Regions from separate parts of the Pseudomonas sp. Tul2A7 genome, predicted to be linked through region 3. Evidence: predicted binding sites of a transcription regulator. Region 3 holds the regulator's gene; each other region holds the start of a gene.
The links. The regulator sigma-54, encoded in region 3, starts transcription at its own class of promoters, with help from an activator protein. The targets are predictions, from matches to a motif close to ANTGGCATNNANNTTGCTNT.
Positions count from the first base shown of each region.

Region 1: a site for sigma-54 is predicted at 3,862-3,881, ahead of ACOYXJ_RS01550 (flagellar basal body rod protein FlgF). Genes of this name have one in related genera too.
Region 2: a site for sigma-54 is predicted at 5,368-5,387, ahead of glnK (P-II family nitrogen regulator). Genes of this name have one in related genera too.

Region 1 is NZ_CP186499.1:314,307-321,670, forward strand. It holds gene flgJ (flagellar assembly peptidoglycan hydrolase FlgJ) at 1-360, opposite strand, end outside; gene ACOYXJ_RS01535 (flagellar basal body P-ring protein FlgI) at 372-1,460, opposite strand; gene flgH (flagellar basal body L-ring protein FlgH) at 1,488-2,183, opposite strand; gene flgG (flagellar basal-body rod protein FlgG) at 2,236-3,021, opposite strand; gene ACOYXJ_RS01550 (flagellar basal body rod protein FlgF) at 3,067-3,807, opposite strand; gene ACOYXJ_RS01555 (sigma-54-dependent transcriptional regulator) at 4,108-5,673, opposite strand; gene phhA (phenylalanine 4-monooxygenase) at 6,047-6,838, shown strand; gene ACOYXJ_RS01565 (4a-hydroxytetrahydrobiopterin dehydratase) at 6,956-7,312, shown strand; gene ACOYXJ_RS01570 (amino acid aminotransferase) at 7,312-7,364, shown strand, end outside.
Region 2 is NZ_CP186499.1:2,350,602-2,357,965, reverse strand. It holds gene ACOYXJ_RS10515 (DUF484 family protein) at 1-591, shown strand, start outside; gene xerC (tyrosine recombinase XerC) at 594-1,493, shown strand; gene ACOYXJ_RS10505 (HAD family hydrolase) at 1,490-2,197, shown strand; gene sutA (transcriptional regulator SutA) at 2,381-2,707, opposite strand; gene ACOYXJ_RS10495 (secondary thiamine-phosphate synthase enzyme YjbQ) at 2,810-3,235, opposite strand; gene ACOYXJ_RS10490 (ammonium transporter) at 3,451-4,788, opposite strand; gene glnK (P-II family nitrogen regulator) at 4,827-5,165, opposite strand; gene ACOYXJ_RS10480 (accessory factor UbiK family protein) at 5,580-5,840, shown strand; gene ACOYXJ_RS10475 (BRO-N domain-containing protein) at 6,200-6,727, shown strand; gene ACOYXJ_RS10470 (helix-turn-helix transcriptional regulator) at 6,610-6,918, opposite strand; gene ACOYXJ_RS10465 (hypothetical protein) at 7,195-7,364, shown strand, end outside.
Region 3 is NZ_CP186499.1:1,030,828-1,038,191, reverse strand. It holds gene ACOYXJ_RS04915 (hypothetical protein) at 1-257, shown strand, start outside; gene ACOYXJ_RS04910 (superoxide dismutase) at 259-870, shown strand; gene ACOYXJ_RS04905 (ZIP family metal transporter) at 901-1,794, shown strand; gene ACOYXJ_RS04900 (HPr family phosphocarrier protein) at 1,889-2,164, opposite strand; gene rapZ (RNase adapter RapZ) at 2,180-3,037, opposite strand; gene ptsN (PTS IIA-like nitrogen regulatory protein PtsN) at 3,040-3,504, opposite strand; gene hpf (ribosome hibernation-promoting factor, HPF/YfiA family) at 3,516-3,824, opposite strand; gene ACOYXJ_RS04880 (RNA polymerase factor sigma-54) at 3,898-5,388, opposite strand; gene lptB (LPS export ABC transporter ATP-binding protein) at 5,576-6,301, opposite strand; gene lptA (lipopolysaccharide transport periplasmic protein LptA) at 6,301-6,846, opposite strand; gene lptC (LPS export ABC transporter periplasmic protein LptC) at 6,833-7,364, opposite strand, start outside.

The DNA.
Region 1 (7,364 bases), 720 kb from region 3:
CGCGGCAGCGGCTTCGCCCGGCGCCAGCGGTTTGTTCTTCGACATCTGCCGCATCAGCACGTCGGCAAGGCCAATACCACCGCCCTCGCGGGACATGGAAACGGCCAGTTGCTGGTCGTACATTTCCTGGTACTGCTTGGCCGCCGGCGTGTTGAGCGGGTTGTCTTCACCCAAGGCATTGGTCGCCGAGCGCATCGATTTGAGCATTTCGCCGAGGAACAGCGACTCGAATTCCTGCGCCACTTTGCGCAGGTTCGCATCACTGTTCTTGTCGCCGACCTTGAGCTGATTCAGGCGATTGAGGTCCGAGTAGGAACCCGAATCGCTGCTGCTGACCAGACCGCTTTTGCGCATATCCATAACGGTCGGCCTCAGATCACGATCAGGTCGGCTTGCAACGCGCCGGCCTGCTTCAGAGCTTCGAGGATCGCCATCAAGTCACCCGGTGCCGCGCCGACCTGGTTCACCGCCCGCACGATCTCGTCGAGAGTGGTACCCGGGCCGAACTTGAACATCGGTTTGGCTTCCTGCTCGGCATTCACCCGCGAGCGCGGCACAACAGCCGTCTGACCATTGGACAGAGGGCCGGGCTGGCTGACGATCGGATCCTCGGTGATGGTCACAGTCAGGCTGCCGTGGGTCACGGCGGCTGGCGACACTTTCACGTTCTGACCAATGACGATGGTGCCGGTACGCGAGTTGATGATGACTTTCGCCACCGCCTGACCCGGATCGACCTCGAGGTTTTCCAGGATCGACAAGTAGTCGACGCGCTGGCTCGGGTCGAGTGGCGCGGTGACCCGGATCGAACCGCCGTCGATGGCTTGCGCGACGCCAGGGCCGAGCATGTCGTTGATCTTGTCGACGATACGTTTGGCGGTGGTGAAGTCCGAGCGATTGAGGTTCAGGGTCAGGCTGTTGCCCTGGTTGAAACCGCTCGGCACCGAACGTTCCACCGAAGCACCACCGGGGATACGACCGGCCGACGGAACGTTGACGGTGATCTTCGAACCGTCACGACCTTCGGCGTCGAAACCGCCAACCACCAGGTTGCCCTGAGCGACTGCATAGACGTTGCCGTCGATACCCTTGAGCGGGGTCAGCAACAAGGTGCCGCCGCGCAAGCTCTTGGAGTTACCGATCGAGGACACAGTAATGTCGACCTGCTGACCCGGCTTGGCGAACGCCGGCAAATCGGCACTGATCGACACCGCCGCGACGTTTTTCAACTGCACGTTGCCCGATCCCGGCGGCACCTTGATGCCGAACTGCGAGAGCATGTTGTTGAACGTCTGCAGGGTGAACGGGGTTTGCGTCGTCTGGTCGCCGGTGCCGTTAAGCCCGACCACCAGGCCGTAACCGATCAACTGGTTGGAACGCACGCCGGAAATGCTGGCGATATCTTTCAGCCGCTCGGCGTGGGCACCAAAAGCGGCGGACATCAGAGTCGCCGCCAGCATGAAGCTTTTCAGATTCAACGTAGCCACCTAGAAAGGGAACAGCGGGCTGAGGAAGAAACGGTCGAACCAGCCTGGCTGACTCGTATCGGCAAACGCGCCGGTACCCGAGTAGGTGATGCGTGCATCGGCGACCCGGGTCGACGACACGGTGTTGTCCGTGGCGATGTCATCGGCGCGCACCAGACCGGCGATGCGTACCAGTTCGTCACCGGTGTTCAGCGTCAGCCACTTCTCGCCACGCACAGCGATGATGCCGTTGGGCAGCACGTCAGCCACGGTCACGGTGATCGAACCGGTCAGGCTGTTGCTCTGCCCGGACTTGGCGTCGCCCTTGGTCGAGCGGTCGGCGCTATAGCCAGCGTTCAGACTCAGGTCGTTGCCGCCAATCGGGTTGTTCGTGGTCAGGCTGGAGCCGAACAACGAGGTCAGACCGACCTTGTTATCGCTGTTCTTGTCCATCTGCGAGTTGGCGTTCTTGCTCGCCTGCGTGCGCTCATTCAGGGTGATGGTGATGATGTCACCAACCCGGAAAGCCTTGCGGTCGCTGTACAGGTTCTGCTCGAAACCGGCCTGATAGATCGAGCCGTTATTGGCCGCAGCCGGCAGCGGCGTGCGCGGCAACACCGGGGCGTAGTAAGGGTCATTGGGCTTGGGCGTCGGGGCGACGCAGCCCGCGAGCGAGACGACCCCACTCAATGCCAGAACAGATACAAAGCGATTCATGACCCTACCTCACGGTGTTGCAGGCGACCTCATGGCCGCCTCATAGACTTGATTACAGATTCTGCGTTACGAACGAGAGCATCTGGTCAGCGGTGGAGATCACCTTGGAGTTCATCTCGTAAGCGCGCTGAGTGGTGATCATGTTGACCATCTCTTCAACGGTGCTGACGTTGGAGGTTTCCAGGGTGTTCTGCAGGGTGGTACCGAAACCGGCCAGACCCGGGGTGCCAACTTGCGGCGCGCCGGAAGCGGCAGTTTCCAGGAACAGGTTGTTGCCCACGGCTTGCAGACCGGCCGGGTTGATGAAGTCGGCGGTTTGCAGGTTGCCGATCACCTGAGACGCAGCGTTGCCAGCAACCGTGATGGACACCGTGCCGTCACGGCCGACGGTGAAGGTCTGGGCATCGTTCGGAATGACGATGGCCGGTTCCAGTGCGAAACCGCTGGCGTTAACGATCTGGCCATTGGAATCGAGGTGGAAAGTACCGTCACGGGTGTAGGACGTGGTGCCGTCCGGCTGCAGAATCTGGAAGAAACCGCGACCGTCGATGGCCATGTCCAGCGGCTGTTCGGTGGTTTGCAGGCTACCGGCGGTGAAGTTTTTCTGGGTGCCGACGATGCGCACACCGGTACCCAGTTGCAGACCCGACGGCAGTTCGCTGTCCTGGGTCGACTGAGCGCCTGGCTGACGCTTGATCTGATAGAGCAAGTCCTGGAACTCGGCGCGATCACGTTTGAAACCCGTGGTCGACACGTTTGCCAGGTTGTTGGAAATGGTGGTCAGGTTGGTGTCCTGGGCGGACAGACCGGTTTTGGCAACCCATAGAGCCGGAAGCATTCGATTCTCCTCGTGCGCCTGTTTTTCGGCGCGACGTTCTGATAATTAGCTGATCTGCAAGACCCGAGCCATGGCCTGGTCGTCGTCTTTGGCGGTGTTCATCATCTTGACGTGCAACTCGAACTGCTTGGCCAGGGCCAGCACCGAGGTCATCTCTTCCACGGCATTGACGTTGCTCGACTCGAGGAAACCCGACACCAGTTTGACGTTGGCATCAGCCTGCGCCGGCTGGCCGTCCTTGGTGTAGATCGAGCCGTCGAGGCCCTTGTTCATGTTCTTGATGTCCGGGTTGACCAGTTTGATCCGGTCGACTTCCGCCATGACGCGCGGGCCTTCGCCCATCGCACGAATACTGATGGTGCCGTCTTCACCGACTTCGATCTGCTGCTCGGGCGGCACGGCGATCGGACCGCCGTTGCCGATCACCGGCATGCCGTTGCCGGCGCGCAGCACGCCGAGGGCGTCGACGTTGAGGCTGCCGGTGCGCACGTAGCTTTCGCCGCCGTTCGGGTTCTGCACGGCGATAAAACCGTTGCCGGTGACCGCGACGTCGAGGTCACGACCGGTCTGCACCAGCGAGCCCGGGGTGAAATCGGTGGCGGGCCGTTCGCTCATGGCAAACGCACGCGCCGGAAAGCTGTCACCGAACACCGGCATCGAACGCGCCTGCTCCAGGTCGCGCTGAAAACCGTTGGTGGAGATGTTCGCCAGGTTGTTGGCATGCGCCTTTTGCGCCAGCGCATTCTGGCTGGCGCCGGTCATTGCCACATAAAGGTACTTGTCCACACTCTTTCCTCTGCATGCCGGACGTTTGCCGCCCACCGCTGTACTGCTGAGCCTTAAGCAATTTGCAGACCAACTTTTTTCTGGCGCACAAAGGCCCGGTAAACAAAGGACTTGAGGGATGGCGAGGGGAAATCTGAAATGTATCGAAGTCGAAAAACCGGCGGTGTTATGCCGCTTGGCGGCAATCCGGATAAATGATCGTTCCCACGCTCTGCGTGGGAATGCCTCAATGGACGCTCTGCGTCAGCTTTGGGACGCGGAGCGTCCCGGGCTTCATTCCCACGCAGAGCGTGGGAACAATCACGTGCTGCCCAGATCCTTGCCGACTTCATATTCGCGCAGTTTGTTAGCGATGGTGGTGTGCGAAACCCCCAGCCGCTTACCCAGCTGCCGACTGCTCGGATGCTCGGAATACAACCGCTCCAGCACCGCTTTCTCGAAGCGCCCGACAATCTCGTCCAGCCCCCCCTCCAGCGAAAAATCGCCAAGCGGCTGACGCACGCCGTAATCCGGCAGACGAATATGCTCGGCTTTCACCGTGCCGCCGTCGCACAGCGAAACCGCCTGGAACAGCACGTTCTCCAGTTGCCGCACGTTGCCCGGCCAGTGGTAATGACTGAGCCGATCCATCGCCGCCGGGGCCAGTTTCGGCAGCGAACAGCCGATCTGCCGACTGGCCTGATCGAGAAAATGCTCAACCAGTGGGGTCAACCCGTCGAGGCATTCGCGAAGCGGCGGAATGTGCAAGGACAGCACGTTCAAGCGGTGATACAGATCCTGGCGAAACTCACCGCGCGCGCACAGCTCCGACAAGTCGACCTGCGTCGCACAGATGACCCGCACATCCAGATAAACCTCTTCATCGCTGCCGACCCGGCGAAAGCAACCGTCCTGCAAAAAGCGCAGCAACTTCACTTGAAGACGCGGGCTCATCTCACCGACACCGTCAAGAAACAGCGTGCCGCCCGCCGTCAATTCCAGCAGCCCGAGCTTGCCTTCGGCGCGTGCACCTTCGAACGCGCCCGGGCCGTAACCGAACAACTCAGTCTCGGCCATCGACTCCGGCAGGCCTGCGCAGTTGAGCGCCATCAACGGCGACTGCCCGCGCGGACTGGCGAGGTGGCAAGCGCGTGCGAGCAATTCCTTACCGGTGCCGGTTTCGCCTTCAATCAATAGCGGAGCGTCGAGCGGCGCCATACGCCGTGCTTCGCGCACAACGGCGGCCATCACTTTCGAGCTCTGGAAAATGCTGTCGAAACCACGCAGCTCCTGCTTGCGCACATTGTAGATACGCTCGCCAACGCGGTCAGCGCGATGCAAGGTCAACACCGCACCAGCCATGGCCTCGCTGTCGTCGTGTTCCGATTGCAGCGGCGCGATGTCGGCCAGAAAGATGTCGCCCTTGACCTTGACCCGCATGCCGTTGATTCGCGATTTGTTGGCGCGCACCAGCTCTGGCAAGTCGAAATCTTCGGCGTAGCGCGACAGCGGAATCCCCGGCACTTCATCGACCCGCACGCCGAGCAACTGCGCCGCCGCGCGGTTGGCCGCGACGATCGAGCCGCCCATGTCGATCGACAGCACCGGAAACTCCAGTGCGCCGAGCAAGGCGTTCAGCTCCATGTGCCGTCGCTCGCTGGGCATCAGCCCTACCCGCTTGACGCCGAACACCCCGGCGATCGCCTCGAATTTCGGCCGCAGCGCCTGGAACTGGATATTGATCAGGTTCGGGCAGTGCAGGTAGATCGCGTTGCCATGCTCACCACCGACCTCACCGCGCGCGACGTTGATGCCGTACGCCACCAACAGGTTGAGGATGTCGCGCAGGATGCCGATGCGGTTCTGGCAGTGGACTTTGATGCGCATATAAATCGCCCGAATAAACGATGAGAAACCTGTAGGAGTGAGCCTGCTCGCGATGGCTTTGGGTCAGTTGATATTGATGCTGACTGATACACCGCTATCGCGAGCAGGCTCACTCCTACAGGGGACCGCGCCAGACTTTTCTGTGGTGGCACGCAGATAGTTGTCAAGATTATGTGACAGCCATCAGGCTTTTCAAACCTGAAAATCACCGAAAATGCGCGTCGGCGGTCAAACCGTAACGATAACTTTACGAATTAAAGAGAAATTTCCTACGCACAGGCCATTCAACCTGCTGCACATCAACCCGCTCTCAGGTAATTCTGAGTCCATCGCTGGACATAACAAGAACGAATTCCCCTAGCAGGAGAGCAGTATGAAGCAGACGCAATACGTGGCCCGCGAGCCCGATGCGCAAGGTTTTATCGACTACCCCGCCGAAGAACACGCGGTGTGGAACACGCTGATCACTCGCCAGCTGAAAGTGATTGAAGGGCGTGCCTGCCAGGAGTATCTGGACGGTATCGAAAAACTCGGTCTGCCCCACGACCGCATTCCGCAACTCGGCGAGATCAACAAGGTGCTCGGCGCGACCACCGGTTGGCAGGTTGCCCGCGTTCCGGCACTGATCCCCTTCCAGACCTTTTTCGAACTGCTGGCCAGTAAGCAATTTCCGGTCGCTACGTTTATTCGTACCCGCGAAGAGCTGGACTACCTGCAAGAGCCGGACATTTTCCACGAGATCTTTGGTCACTGCCCGCTGCTGACCAACCCGTATTTCGCCGAATTCACCCACACCTACGGCAAGCTCGGTCTGCAAGCGACCAAAGAAGAACGCGTGTACCTGGCGCGCCTGTACTGGATGACCATCGAGTTCGGCCTGGTCGATACCCCGCAAGGCAAACGCATCTACGGTGGCGGCATCCTGTCCTCGCCAAAAGAAACCGTTTACTCGCTGTCGGACGAACCCGAGCATCAGGCCTTCGATCCGCTGGAAGCCATGCGCACGCCGTACCGCATCGACATCCTGCAACCGCTGTACTTTGTCCTGCCGAACCTCAAGCGTCTGTTCGACGTGGCTCATGAAGACATCATGGCCATGGTGCGCCAAGGCATGCAGTTGGGTCTGCACGCGCCGAAATTTCCGCCGAAACCGAAAGCCGCGTGAACCGCGACTTTTGCTGACAATTGAGCCTGTCCGTCGCCGTTACTTTGGTTTAGCGTGACGGCATTGACGGCTCAAACGCTTTAATAAAAAAAACACACTCGATTTCAGGAATACGCCATGTCCACTTTGAACCAAGCCCACTGCGAAGCCTGCCGCGCCGATGCGCCACAAGTCAGCGACGAAGAACTGCCGATCCTGATCAAGCAGATCCCTGACTGGAACATCGAAGTACGCGACAGCATCATGCAACTGGAGAAGGTCTTCCTGTTCAAGAACTTCAAGCACGCGCTGGCCTTCACCAACGCGGTCGGCGAGATCTCCGAGGCTGAAGGTCACCATCCGGGCCTGCTGACCGAATGGGGCAAAGTCACCGTGACCTGGTGGAGCCACTCGATCAAAGGCCTGCACCGCAACGACTTCATCATGGCCGCGCGCACTGACGAAGTGGCCAAGACTGCAGAAGGACGCAAGTAATGCACTTCGACGCCATCGGCCGGGTACCCGGCGACCCGATCCTCGGCTTGAT
Region 2 (7,364 bases), 1.3 Mb from region 3:
TTGCGCATTCCCCACCAGCGCGGTGACACCGTTTCGCTGGTCGAGCGGCAGATGACTATCCTGCGCGACCGCAACATCGAGATGCGTCACCGCCTCTCGCATTTGATGGACGTCGCCCGCGACAACGATCGCCTGTTCGACAAGACTCGTCGCTTGATCCTGTCCCTGATGGACGCCAGCAGCCTGGAAGACGTGGTGATCAGCGTCGAAGACAGTCTGCGTCAGGACTTCCAGGTGCCTTTTGTCAGCCTGATCCTGCTCGGTGACAACCCGGCACCGGTCGGTCGCTGGGTTACCCACGCTGACGCCCAAGTCGCCATCGGCGGCTTGCTCACCGAAGGCAAAAGCGTCAGCGGCAGCCTGCGCGAGCATGAACTGGACTTCCTCTTTGGCGAAGAACAGCGCAAGCAAATCGGCTCTACCGCGGTGGTCGCGGTCAGCCACCAAGGCATCCACGGCATTCTGGCGATCGCCAGCCGTGATCCGCAGCACTACAAGAGTTCGGTCGGTACGCTGTTCCTCAGCTATATCGCCGAAGTCATGGGCCGCGTGCTGCCACGGGTCAACAGCTCCCTGCGCTCGGTACGCTGAACATGGAACGGCAACTGGACGCTTACTGCGAACACCTGCGCAGTGAGCGACAGGTGTCGCCGCACACGCTGTCGGCCTACCGCCGCGACCTCGACAAAGTCCTTGGCTGGTGCGTCAAACAGAACATCGGCAGCTGGGCAGCGCTGGATATTCAGCGCCTGCGCAGCCTGATCGCTCGCCTGCATGCGCAAGGACAATCTTCGCGCAGCCTCGCCCGGTTGCTCTCGGCGGTGCGTGGGCTTTACCACTATCTGAATCGCGAAGGCCTCTGCGACCATGATCCGGCAACCGGTCTGGCACCGCCGAAAGGCGAGCGACGCCTGCCGAAAACCCTCGATACTGACCGTGCTCTGCAACTGTTGGAAGGTGCAGTCGAGGATGATTTTCTTGCGCGTCGGGATCAGGCGATTCTGGAGTTGTTCTATTCCTCGGGGCTGCGTTTGTCAGAGCTGACCGGGCTCAATCTTGATCAGCTCGACCTCGCCGACGGCATGGTCCAGGTGCTCGGCAAGGGCAGCAAAACCCGTTTGCTACCGGTGGGTAAAAAGGCCCGCGAAGCACTGGAACAATGGCTACCGTTACGGGCCATGACCAACCCCGCAGACGACGCCGTATTCGTCAGCCAGCAAGGTCGACGCCTTGGCCCGCGAGCGATTCAGGTGCGGGTCAAACTGGCCGGCGAACGCGAACTGGGGCAGAACCTGCACCCGCACATGCTCAGGCATTCTTTCGCCAGCCATCTGCTCGAATCCTCGCAGGATCTGCGCGCTGTGCAAGAATTGCTCGGCCACTCCGATATCAAGACCACGCAGATCTACACCCACCTGGACTTCCAGCACCTGGCGGCGATCTACGACAGCGCCCATCCACGGGCCAAACGCATGAAAGGCGATGATTCATGAGCATCCAGTTGATCACCTTCGACCTCGACGACACGCTATGGGACACCGCCCCGGTGATCGTCAGCGCCGAAGCGGTATTGCGCGAATGGCTGAGCGAACATGCGCCGAATCTGGGCGCGGTGCCGGTCGAACATTTGTGGTCGATCCGTGAGCGGGTATTGGCTAATGAACCGGGGCTCAAGCACCGGATCAGCGCTCTACGTCGGCGGGTGTTGTTTCATGCGATGGAGGACGCCGGCTACGCCCATGGCGAAGCCACCGACTTGGCAGACAAGGGTTTTGAAGTGTTCCTGCATGCGCGGCATCAGATCGAAGTGTTCCCTGAAGTCGAGCCCGTGCTGGAGATTCTCGCCAATCACTATGCGCTTGGCGTGGTCACCAATGGCAACGCCGATGTGCGCCGGTTGGGGTTGGCGGATTACTTCAAGTTTGCCTTGTGCGCGGAAGATATCGGCATCGCCAAACCGGATGCGCGGTTGTTTCATGAGGCGTTGCAGCGTGGTGGCGCCACGGCCGAAACCGCCGTGCACATAGGTGATCATCCGGGGGATGACATTGCCGGGGCGCAGCAGGCGGGATTGCGGGCGATCTGGTTTAACCCGGCGGGTAAGGCCTGGGAGGCGGATCGCCTGCCGGATGCCGAGATTCGTAGCCTGAGCGATTTGCCAGCCGTTCTCGCACGCTGGAATGCCCCCTCGAACTGACACAGTTCCCTTGTAGGAGTGAGCCTGCTCGCGATAGCGGTGTATCAGATACATCTGGGTTGACTGACACACCGCTATCGCGAGCAGGCTCACTCCTACAGGGGGATAGTGGCGCGTGCGGAATTCCAGACATGAAAAAGCCCGCAGCGACGGCGGGCCTTTTCAGCAAGCCAGCGGCACGCCTCAGATAGGGCGGCTACCGTACTTGTTGTCTGGCTTCTTCGGCGGATCGGCGACCACATTGGCCTCCACTTCCTGCACTTTTCCGCCGCGAGACAGGAACTCTTCCATGGCCTTGGCCAGGGCGTCGCGCTCCTTGTTCTTGGCTTCAATGCTCGGCAACTCGTCTACCGACACCGCAGCCTTGGCTTTGCCTTTGGCAGCCGGGGCCGGCGTATCGTCGCCGCCATCGTCGTCAGCAACGTCTTCCGCTGCTGCTTCCAGACCTTCCTCGGCCTCGTCTTCGTCGCCTACTTCGAGGTCGTCGTTTTCCAGATCATCGTCGCTCATGTTCTACCTCATGACTTGCGAAAAGCAGATTAGTTATAGACCAGCTTTGGCAACTGTCGAAAGTCGCCGTTAAAAAATCAGTAACCATTGGTGACCAACGGTTTATGCCCCTTCACCGTGCAAGGTGGCGAGGACTTTTCGGGCACCGCCATGATCACGGTGCTCGCCCAGATAAACGCCTTGCCAGGTCCCCAGTGCCAGGCGACCTGCCGAAACCGGCAGACTGATCTGGCAGCCAAGCACGCTGGCCTTGAAGTGCGCCGGGAGGTCGTCCAGGCCTTCGTCGTTATGCTCATAGCCGTCTGTTCCTTGTGGGATCAGACGATTGAAAAATCGTTCGAAGTCGCGACGTACCGCCGGATCGGCGTTCTCGTTGATGGTCAACGACGCCGAGGTATGCTGCAGCCACAAATGCAACAGACCGACCCGGCACTCCCTGAGTTCAGGCAGCCCCGCGAGTAACTCGTCCGTTACCAGATGAAAGCCCCGGGGCCGTGCCCGCAGGGTTATCAGAGTCTGTTGCCACATACAGTTCTCCGCACGTTCGGGGCGCATTCTAGCGCGCTCTGGGAAAAAACAAAGGCCCTAATATTCCTGCAATCATGTAAGCCATTGGCCGCAGAAAAACGCCCGTCGTAAACACGACCAAAGCAGTACGAAAAATCCTTTCAGCTGCTCTCTGAATGACAAATTCCGGACAAAAAAATGCCCGGCGAACCGGGCAAATTTTTTAATGCGGGTACTTACAGGTTGTAGCCGCGTTCGTTGTGTTGTGCCAGATCGAGGCCAACCGACTCTTCTTCCTCGGTCACGCGCAGACCCATGACGGCGTCCAGGACCTTGAGGATGATAAAGGTGACGATCGCGGTGTAGATCACCGTGAAGCCCACGCCTTTGACCTGAATCCACACTTGCGCACCGATATCAGTCACGGTGCCGAAACCACCCAGAGCGGGAGCTGCGAACACACCGGTGAGGATCGCGCCGAGGATACCGCCGATACCGTGCACGCCGAAGGCATCCAGGGAATCGTCATAACCGAGTTTGCGTTTCAGGGTGGTGGCGCAGAAGAAGCACACCACACCCGCCGCCAGACCGATCACCAGTGCGCCCATCGGGCCCACGGTGCCGGCTGCCGGAGTGATCGCTACCAGACCGGCAACCACACCCGAAGCGATGCCCAGCGCGCTTGGCTTGCCGTGGGTGACCCACTCGGCAAACATCCAGCCCAGTGCGGCGGCAGCGGTAGCGATCTGAGTGACCAGCATCGCCATGCCGGCGGTGCCGTTGGCCGCTGCAGCGGAGCCGGCGTTGAAGCCGAACCAGCCGACCCACAGCATCGCCGCGCCCATCAGGGTGTAACCCAGATTGTGCGGAGCCATCGGGGTGGTCGGGAAGCCTTTACGTTTGCCCAACACCAGGCAGGCAATCAGACCGGCGACACCGGCGTTGATGTGCACCACGGTGCCGCCCGCAAAGTCGAGCACGCCCCAGTCCCACATCAGGCCGCCGTTGCCGGACCAGACCATGTGCGCGATCGGCGCGTAAACCAGGGTGAACCAGATAGCCATGAAGATCAGCATCGCGGAGAACTTCATCCGCTCGGCGAACGCACCGACGATCAGCGCCGGGGTGATGATCGCGAAGGTCATCTGGAAGGTGATGAACACCGCCTCAGGGAACAGCGCCGCTGGGCCGGTCAGGCTCGAAGGCGTGACACCGGCGAGGAACGCCTTGCCCATGCCGCCGAAGAACGAGTTGAAGTTGACGACGCCCTGCTCCATGCCGGTGGTGTCGAACGCAATGCTGTAGCCATAAATGACCCACAGGATGCTGATCAGACCGGTAATGGCGAAGCACTGCATCATCACGGAAAGAATGTTTTTCGAGCGAACCATGCCGCCGTAGAACAGCGCCAGGCCCGGGATGGTCATGAACAGCACGAGGGCTGTCGAGGTGAGCATCCAGGCAGTGTCGCCAGAATTGAGGACTGGGGCCGCCACTTCGTCTGCCGCCATTGCAAGGCTTGGCATTACGATGGACAACAGGGCTCCTAGCCCTGCGAATTTACGCAGAGTCATATTGTTTTCTCCTGGGGCGTTGGGGTTTGTGGCGGCGTTTAAATCGCGTCGGTATCGGTTTCGCCGGTACGGATGCGGATCGCCTGTTCCAGATTGACCACGAAGATCTTGCCGTCACCGATCTTGCCGGTGTTGGCCGCCTTGGTGATCGCCTCGATAACCCGATCCAGATCCTTGTCGTCGATGGCCACGTCGATTTTCACCTTGGGCAGAAAATCGACCACATATTCCGCGCCGCGATACAGCTCGGTGTGACCCTTCTGCCGGCCGAAGCCTTTGACTTCAGTAACGGTAATGCCCTGCACGCCGATTTCGGACAGCGACTCGCGCACGTCGTCCAACTTGAACGGCTTGATGATGGCAGTGACTAGCTTCATGAAAACTCTCTCCCGAATTGGTGGACTTGCCCCAGGAAAACAAACCCGACTCAAGTCTAAGCGCAGTGCCTGGCTTTGTAACGCATCGTCGGCCTTACCTGCCCGACTGACGCCAGCTAACCGCTGCCGACGAAACTCCCCGCTCCGTCTGCCGCACTGCATTCGTCACAGCGACTGCATCAGTGCATGGGTCGAAGGTGACTAAGCAGAAACCTTGCCATCTCGCCAAAATCCCCTGATTTCAATCCCTTGGCCGCTGCCGCAAGCCATCCCGTGCAAAACGCCATCCGGATACGCACAACAACGGTGCGTCGCCATCCGTCCGCCTGCGCGAAAAGCGTGCATCCCTGACCACGAGATTGACTATAGACACTGCGTGATACACTGCCGGCCATTGTTTCCAGGACATCCACCATGCTCGCGCCCAAAGACTTCCTCGACGCCCTGAGCGGCACCGCCTCCCGCCTGTTCAGCGGCGACACCCCGCTGCCGAAAGCCGAAATCGAAAGCCAGTTCAAGATGCTGCTGCAGAGTGCGTTCAGCAAACTCGATCTGGTCAGCCGTGAAGAGTTTGATAGTCAGATGGTTGTGTTGGCGCGTACTCGCGCTCGACTTGAGAGTCTCGAAGCCAAAGTCGCCGAGATGGAAGCCAAGCTGACGCCGCCCGCTGAATAATCCGCGCCCCCTGTAGGAGCTGCCGAAGGCTGCGATCTTTTGATCTCCAGCCCTTCAACCATCCCGGCAACGTCCTACAACCTGAATGACCGCCGTCCGATTGCGCCGAAAAGCCCCGGTTCCTAAGCTCATCCGATGCTGAATGTTCAGCACCGGGTTTGGCGACCTGGAAAGCTTAAGGCGCACGACTACCATGATGGCGGCTACATTTACCGCCTCATCGAGTTATGGCGGTTGTGCGTGGGAGATCTTCGGGTCTGCCGGGTTCCTTTTGCTCCGGTTCGCCAACCCGCGTACAACTGCCACCCAATCGTTTGGCGACGATTGAGGGCAGCCCCTTAAGCAAGAGGAACTGCTCAATGAATCAAGAAGAGACTTGTCTGACCCCGCACATCTTCACCCGCCACAAACTCCCCCTCCACGCCCTCCTCATCCAGAACCAACCCTGGTTCTGCGCTCGAGACCTGAGCCGCCTGCTGCACATCTACCTCAACGAACGCATGCTGCGAAAACTCGACCCCGACCAATACCAGACCCGCAAAACCCTTATCCACAACCAGATCGAAAACACCCTGCTGATCAGCGAATCCGGCATCTACGCCCTCCTCGTCTACCACTACTGCCCCGAATACCGCTCGCTGCGCGAATGGCTCACCCACCAGGTCATCCCCACCCTTCGCGACGCCCAACACCCCAGCACAAGCGAACGCCCACACCTGAGCCTGCTCAATTGGCCGGACATGACGTTGAGTTTGTTGCATTGGAATAATCAGCCGTGGATACGGTTACAAGATGTGCCGCTGATGATGGTGGAACGGGAACAGACCAAGCGCCCAATGACGGGGCCATGGTGGAAAAGAGCTTCGCGGATGCTGCAATCGCTATAAACCCGCATGCCGGAGCTGGGCCCTGCGCAATCGTAAGTCGATTGGAGATTCATCCAGAACTCAGGCGTAGTGTTGAGATGAGTGGCAAGGCTGATTGCCAGATCGGCGCAGATCCTCAGCTGGCATTTCACAAGCTTTTCGATCTCACTTTCGGGCCAGTTCGTGGGCATGGCCAGATCCATGACAGTCATGCCCAACGGCTCCATGAATTCCTTATTCAGAACCTCGCCCGGATGAATCGGGCGCATACCATTGCGGTTCATTTCTCGACTCCAGAGGCTGCGTTGAGTGGCCAAACTGGAACATCCGACTCCCGGATACAAGACCTTCACCCCCCTTTCGCCGGCGTCCTACAACTATTAGGGCATGGCCCTACAAACATTAGCGTCTGCGCCTGATTACGCGACTTTTCCTCCTTGTACTACGGTGGCCAACAAAGCATCTGTCATCCAAAAAAAGAGACCTCAATGAAAGACAAAAAGAGAAGGGCAAAGCTAGAAGAGATTGTTGGATATCACGCTGAAGCACTTCGGTTAGCCGGAGGTATTTCAGCCAATCAGCGTCGTTTTATTGAGGTAGCGGCCAAGTACGGTAAAGAACTCGAACCGGATGGTTGGCTGGCCGGGGGAGGAAGCCA
Region 3 (7,364 bases):
ACCTGCGCCTGAATCAGCCTGAGGAGAGCGCCGAATACCTCTGCGCCATCCATCAACGGCTGTTGCAGACCATGCAGGACGAACGTCAGCGCCTGGCATTGCGTGAAGCGGCGCTGCGCCAGAGCAGCAAGACCTACGTCGAGCTGCTGAATTTCATCAGTAAACACGGCGAATACCCGCGCACCCAGCGCCTGCTGCACCCGGATACCGGCAATGCGCGCCGCGCGCCTGCCCCACATCACCATGGAGTCCATTGAAATGGCTTTTACCTTGCCTGCCTTGCCTTACGCCTACGACGCCCTCGAACCGCATATCGATGCGCAGACCATGGAGATTCACTACACCAAGCACCACCAGACCTACATCAACAATCTCAACGCGGCGGTAGAAGGCACTGAATACGCCGAATGGCCAGTGGAAAAACTCGTCGCCAGCGTTCAGCAATTGCCGGAAAAGCTCCGTGCGGCGGTGATCAATCAGGGCGGCGGTCACGCCAACCATTCGCTGTTCTGGGAAGTCATGGTGCCCAACGGTGGCGGCAAGCCGGATGGCGCGCTGGCCAAGGCCATCGATGAACATCTGGGCGGTCTCGACAGCTTCAAGGAAGCCTTCACCAAAGCCGCGCTGACCCGCTTCGGTAGCGGCTGGGCCTGGCTCAGCGTGACCCCGGAGAAAAAACTGATCGTGGAAAGCAGCGGCAATCAGGACAGCCCGTTGATGAATGGCAACACGCCGATTCTCGGTCTCGACGTCTGGGAGCACGCCTATTACCTGCGTTATCAGAACCGTCGTCCGGAATACATCAATGCGTTCTACAACGTGATCAATTGGCCTGAAGTGGCTGCGCGCTATCAGGCCGCACTGGTTTAAGTCTTCTATAAAAACAATCCAAGGCTGACTATGGGCACTGAAACACTGGCGATCGGAAGTGGGCGTATGTTTCGTTACGCAGTGGGATCGCTGTTGCTGTTGGCGGGCATGACCTTGCTGGTCGCCCACGGGCTGGAATGGCTGAATCTCGAGCCGAGGCTGTCGCGGGCGTTGCAGGGCGGCGCGATCTGCGCCCTCGGCACGGCGCTTGGCGCTGTCCCGGTGCTGGTGATTCGGCGCATGCCCCAGGCACTCAGCGATACCTTGCTGGGTTTTGGTGCCGGGGTGATGCTGGCGGCGACGGCATTTTCGTTGATCGTGCCGGGCATTGCTGCTGCCGAAAGCCTCGGCCTGACGCCGTGGGGCGCCAGTGGCCTGATCTGTTTCGGCATCATGCTCGGTGCGTTCGGGTTGTACCTGGTCGATCGCAAGATTTCCGGCGCGTCCCCGGAAATGCTCGTCGGCACCGTCGAGCATCCGGTGATACCGCCGCGGATCTGGCTGTTCGTGTTCGCCATCATTGCCCATAACATCCCTGAAGGCATGGCCGTCGGCGTTTCTGCCGGCGGCGGCATGCCGGATGCGGACAGTCTGGCCATGGGCATCGCTTTGCAGGATGTGCCGGAAGGTCTGGTGATTGCATTGGTGCTGGCCGGGGCAGGGATGTCGCGGGTCAAAGCATTTTTGATCGGTGCGGCGTCAGGTCTGGTCGAGCCGGTGTTTGCGTTGTTATGTGCGTGGCTGGTCAGTCTGGCGCAGGTGTTGTTGCCATTAGGACTAGCGCTCGCGGCGGGGGCCATGTTGCTGGTGGTGACCCACGAAGTGATTCCCGAGTCGCGACGCAATGGTCACGACAAACTGGCCAGTCTTGGCCTGTTGATCGGGTTTTGTCTGATGATGGTGATGGATACGGCGTTGGGTTGAAGGAGTGCAAAAGATCGCAGCCTGTGGCAGTTCCTATAGGGAACGCATTCCAATGTAGGAGCTGTCGCCGGCTGCGATCTTTTGACTTTGGCTGTCAGCCGCCTTCGTCGAAGTAGTTGTTGATCAACGCCACCAGTGCATCCAGCGCTTCCTGTTCCTGATGCCCTTCAGTACTCAAATAGATCTTGGTGCCCTTGCCTGCCGCCAGCATCATCATCGCCATGATGCTTTTACCGTCAACCGTGGTCTCTGGTGTACGACCCACTCTGATCGTGCAATCCGGATACTGCCCGGCCACCCCGACAAACTTGGCCGATGCGCGGGCATGCAGGCCCAGCTTGTTGATGATTTCGATTTCCAGAGCAGGCATCGCGGTGTGAATCCTTTAAGTGAGGTCGCGGTGGCGAACCTGGACGTTCTTCAGGGTTTTCTGCAGGGCCTGACCCAGACGTTCGGTCAGGTAGACGGAGCGGTGATGCCCGCCGGTGCAGCCAATGGCAATGGTGACGTAGGCACGGTTGCTGGCGGCGAAGCGCGGCAGCCACTTGTGCAGGTAGGTGAAGATGTCCTGAAACATTTCTTCGACCTCTGGCTGTGCCGCCAGGTATTCAGCCACCGGCGCATCGAGACCCGATTGCGCGCGCAGTTCCGGCTTCCAGTACGGATTGGGCAGGCAGCGCACATCGAACACCAGATCTGCATCCACCGGCATGCCGCGCTTGAAGCCAAATGACTCGACCAGAAACGCGGTGCCCGGCTCTGGCTGATTCAGCAGACGCAGCTTGATGGAGTCGCGCAACTGGTACAGGTTGAGGTTGGTGGTGTTGATTTTCAGGTCGGCGAGGTCGGCGATCGGGCCGAGCAGGGCGGTTTCATCCTGGATCGCCTCGGCCAGCGAGCGGTTGGCGTTGCTCAGCGGGTGGCGACGGCGGGTTTCGGAGAAACGCTTGAGCAGGGTTTCTTCGTCGGCGTCCAGATACAGGACATCGCACTGAATGTGCTTGGCCCGGACATCTTCAAGCAGCTCGGGAAAACGGGTCAGATGACTCGGCAGGTTGCGCGCATCGATCGATACGGCCACCAGCGGTTGCGCCAGCTCAGTGTGAATCAGCGCCCGTTCGGCCAGTTCCGGCAGCAAGCCTGCGGGCAGGTTGTCGATGCAGTAATAGCCGTTGTCCTCAAGGACATCCAGAGCCGTACTTTTACCCGAGCCGGAACGGCCGCTGACGATGATCAAACGCATGATTAATGCCCGTTCTGCTCGCTCAGGACGACCTGATACAAGGCTTCGCTACTCGGTGCGCTACGCAGCTTTTCGCGCACTTCCTTACGATCCAGCATGCTGGCGATCTGACGTAGCAACTCCAGATGCGCATCGGTGGCGGCTTCCGGGACCAGCAAAACAAACAGCAGGTCAACCGGAGCGCCGTCAATGGCGTCGAAATCGATCGGAGCGTCAAGGTGCATCAGCGCGCTGATCGGCGCTTGGCAACCCTTGAGGCGGCAATGGGGGATGGCGATGCCGTTGCCAAAACCGGTGGAACCGAGTTTTTCACGGGCAATCAACGCCTCGAAGACATCTTGCATCTCCAGAGCCGGCACTTCGCGGGCGATCAGGTTGGCAATTTGTTCGAGGGCTTTCTTTTTACTGCCACCCGGCACGTTCACGAGGGAACGGCCGGGGGTCAGGATACTTTCAAGTCGGATCATGGAATGGGGGGTTATCGACCGGTCGCGCCCTGGAGGAGGCTTTGGGTCTTTTCCTTATGCTTTTTGAGTTGGCGATCCAGCTTGTCGGTCAGCAGGTCAATGGCGGCATACATGTCGTCATGCTCGGCATTGGCAACCACTTCTCCGCCGGGAATATGCAAGGTGGCTTCGATTTTCTGCTTCAGCTTTTCGACGCACATCGTGACTTGCACGTTGGTGATCTTGTCGAAATGGCGCTCTAATCGGTCGAGTTTTTCGTTGATGTAGGTGCGCAGAGGTTCGGTCACTTCCAGTTGGTGTCCACTGATGTTGACTTGCATACAGCTTCTCCTTCGTTGCCAGTGCATAAAGCGGCAGGCTGGATAGCCTGCCACTGGAACGCTGTAACGTGGCTTACATCAACCGCTTGCGTTCGCTCGAAGGCGCGATCCCGAGGGATTCGCGGTACTTGGCGACGGTGCGGCGAGCCACCTGAATGCCTTGTGCCTCCAGTAAACCAGCGATCTTGCTGTCACTCAACGGCTTTTTCTGATTTTCCGCGGCAACCAGTTTTTTGATGATCGCGCGAATCGCCGTGGACGAGCATTCGCCGCCTTCAGAGGTGCTGACGTGGCTGGAGAAAAAGTATTTCAGTTCATAAATACCGCGCGGGGTATGCATGAACTTCTGCGTGGTCACCCGGGAAATCGTCGATTCGTGCATGCCCACGGCTTCGGCGATGTCATGCAGCACCAGTGGCTTCATGGCTTCGTCGCCGTACTCCAGAAAACCGCGCTGATGCTCGACGATCTGGGTGGCTACTTTCATCAGGGTTTCGTTGCGGCTCTGCAGGCTCTTGATGAACCAGCGGGCTTCCTGCAACTGATTGCGCATGAACGTGTTGTCGGCGCTGGTGTCGGCGCGACGGACGAAACCGGCGTATTGGGCGTTGACGCGCAGACGCGGCACCGATTCCTGATTCAGTTCGACCAGCCAGCGCTCATTGTCCTTGCGTACGATGACGTCAGGGACGACGTATTCGGCTTCAGTGGACTCGATCTGTGAGCCCGGACGCGGATTGAGGCTTTGCACCAGCTCGATGACCTGGCGCAACTCGTCTTCCTTGAGCTTCATGCGCCGCATCAACTGGCTGTAGTCGCGGCCGCCGAGCAGGTCGATGTAATCGCTGACCAGACGCTTGGCTTCAGCCAGCCAAGGCGTCTTGGCTGGCAGCTGGCGCAATTGCAGCAGCAGGCACTCGCCGAGGTTGCGCGCGCCGATGCCGGCCGGTTCAAACTGCTGGATGCGGTGCAGGACGGCTTCGATTTCGTCCAGTTCGATGTCCAGTTCCGGGTCGAACGCCTCAAGGATCTCTTCGAGGGTTTCGTCCAGGTAGCCCTGATTGTTGATGCAGTCGATCAGGGTCACGGCGATCAGGCGATCGGTGTCGGACATCGGCGCGAGGTTCAGTTGCCACAGCAGGTGGCTTTGCAGGCTCTCGCCAGCGGAGGTGCGGGTGGTGAAGTCCCACTCGTCATCATCGCTGCTGGGCAGGCTGCTGGCGCTGGTCTGGTAAACGTCTTCCCAGGCGGTGTCGACCGGAAGCTCGTTGGGAATGCGCTCGTTCCATTCGCCGTCCTCGAGGTTGTCCACCGTCGGGGCGGTTTCCTGATAGGAGGGTTCCTGGATTTCGGTGGGTTTCTGTTCGGCGTTGTCGGCCATGGGGTCGGAATTGTCGAAGTCGTCGCCTTCTTCCTGGCGTTCGAGCATCGGATTGGATTCCAGAGCCTCCTGGATTTCCTGTTGCAGATCCAGGGTCGACAATTGGAGCAGGCGGATGGCCTGTTGCAGCTGCGGTGTCATCGTCAGCTGCTGGCCCATTCTCAAGACTAGCGATGGTTTCATGGCAGGGGCTTAACACCTTATTCGCCGGCGCTATGCGCCATCCACTACAGGGCGCCGGGGCGCCAAACTTAAGCAAATTATATGCCTGAAACTGAAGTGTTTGCCTAGAGCGCTGTAACAATTAAAGCGTATTAATTCCTGCTTGAATCGATACAGCGCCCTGGCGGCGCACCGGGCACTGTCGCGCTTACAGGCGGAACTCGTGACCCAGATACACTTCCTTGACCAGATCGTTGGCCAGGATGGTTTCTGCATCGCCTTCAGCAATGAGTTGGCCATCGTTGACGATGTAAGCGGTTTCGCAGATGTCCAGCGTCTCACGGACGTTGTGGTCGGTGATCAATACACCGATGCCCTTGGCCTTGAGGTGGTGGATGATCTGCTTGATGTCGCCGACCGAAATCGGATCGACACCGGCAAACGGTTCGTCGAGCAGGATGAATTTCGGTGCCGTTGCCAGCGCGCGAGCGATTTCCACCCGGCGGCGTTCACCACCGGACAGGCTCATGCCGAGGTTGTCGCGGATGTGGCTGATGTGGAATTCCTGCAGCAGGCTTTCCAGCTCCTTGCGGCGACCGGCCTTGTCGAGTTCCTGACGGGTCTCGAGGATGGCCATGATGTTGTCAGCCACCGACAGTTTGCGGAAGATCGACGCTTCTTGCGGCAGATAGCCGATCCCGGCCTTTGCACGGCCGTGCATCGGCTGGTGGCTGACGTCCAGATCATCGATCAGTACGCGGCCCTGATCGGCCTGCACCAGGCCGACGATCATGTAGAAGCACGTGGTCTTGCCGGCACCGTTGGGGCCGAGCAGACCTACGATCTGACCGCTGTCGATCGACAGGCTGACGTCACGCACGACCTGGCGGCTTTTATAGGCCTTGGCCAGGTGCTGAGCTTTCAGAGTTGCCATTACTGGTTTTTCTCTTCGGTTTTCTTCTTCGGCTGGATCACCATGTCGATGCGCGGACGCGATTCGGTGACTTTGCTGCCGGTAGCGCGACCGGCGCTGGCCAGTTTCTTCACGGTGTCGTAGACGATTTTCTCGCCCTGGGTGGTGTTGTTGTCTTTATCGACAACCTTGGCCTTGTCGATCAGTACGACGCGATTTTGCGCGGCGTGGTACTGAATCGTCACGCCCCAGCCCTGAACGGGTTTGGTGTCGCCGGCAGTCTGCAGTTGTTCGAAGTAGGCGAGGTTGCCGACCGACGTCACAACGTCGATATCACCGGTCGAGGTGCGGGTGATGGTCACGGTGTTGCCTTTGACGATCATCGAGCCCTGAGTGATGATCACGTCACCTTTATAGGTAGCTACGCCGTTCTTGTCGTCCAGCTGGGCATCGTCGGCCTGAATGCGGATTGGCTGCTCTTGATCGTTCGGCAGAGCCCAGGCGCTCACGCTTCCCAGTGCTGCGCCCAGACTGAGCAAAATAGGGAGGGTTTTAACGAGCCTCATACTGTCCTCTTACGTTCGATTGCAGGTGTATCCTGCTTTCCTTCAGGTACGCTTTCATTCCTACGCCAGTCGATACACCGCCAGCGCCCTCGATTCTAACGGGTTGCTCGGTCTGCGCATATTCCCGCTGCGGGAACACTGTCATGCGAGTGGAAGTGATCAGCGTGTCACGTTTCTTTTCATCGGTGCGCTTGATGCGTACCGAATCGATCAATTCGACTTCGGTGCCGCCCGAATTCACTTCGCCGCGTTCGCTGGTCACGTGCCACGGGAAATCCGTTCCGCGGTACATGTTCAGGTCGGGCTTGGTGACCAGCGTGATGTCGGTCGCCTTGACGTGCTCGGCCTTGTCGGACGTCATTTCATACTGCACTTTGCCGTCCGGCAGGTATTGCACGGTATGCGTGTTGGTCGCATACCAGTCGATAGGATTTTCCACAGACGTGGTCGGAGGCTTGTCGAGGAAGCGTTCCGGGCTGATGTTCCAGTAGCCGACCGCTGCAAATAACGCAGCGATG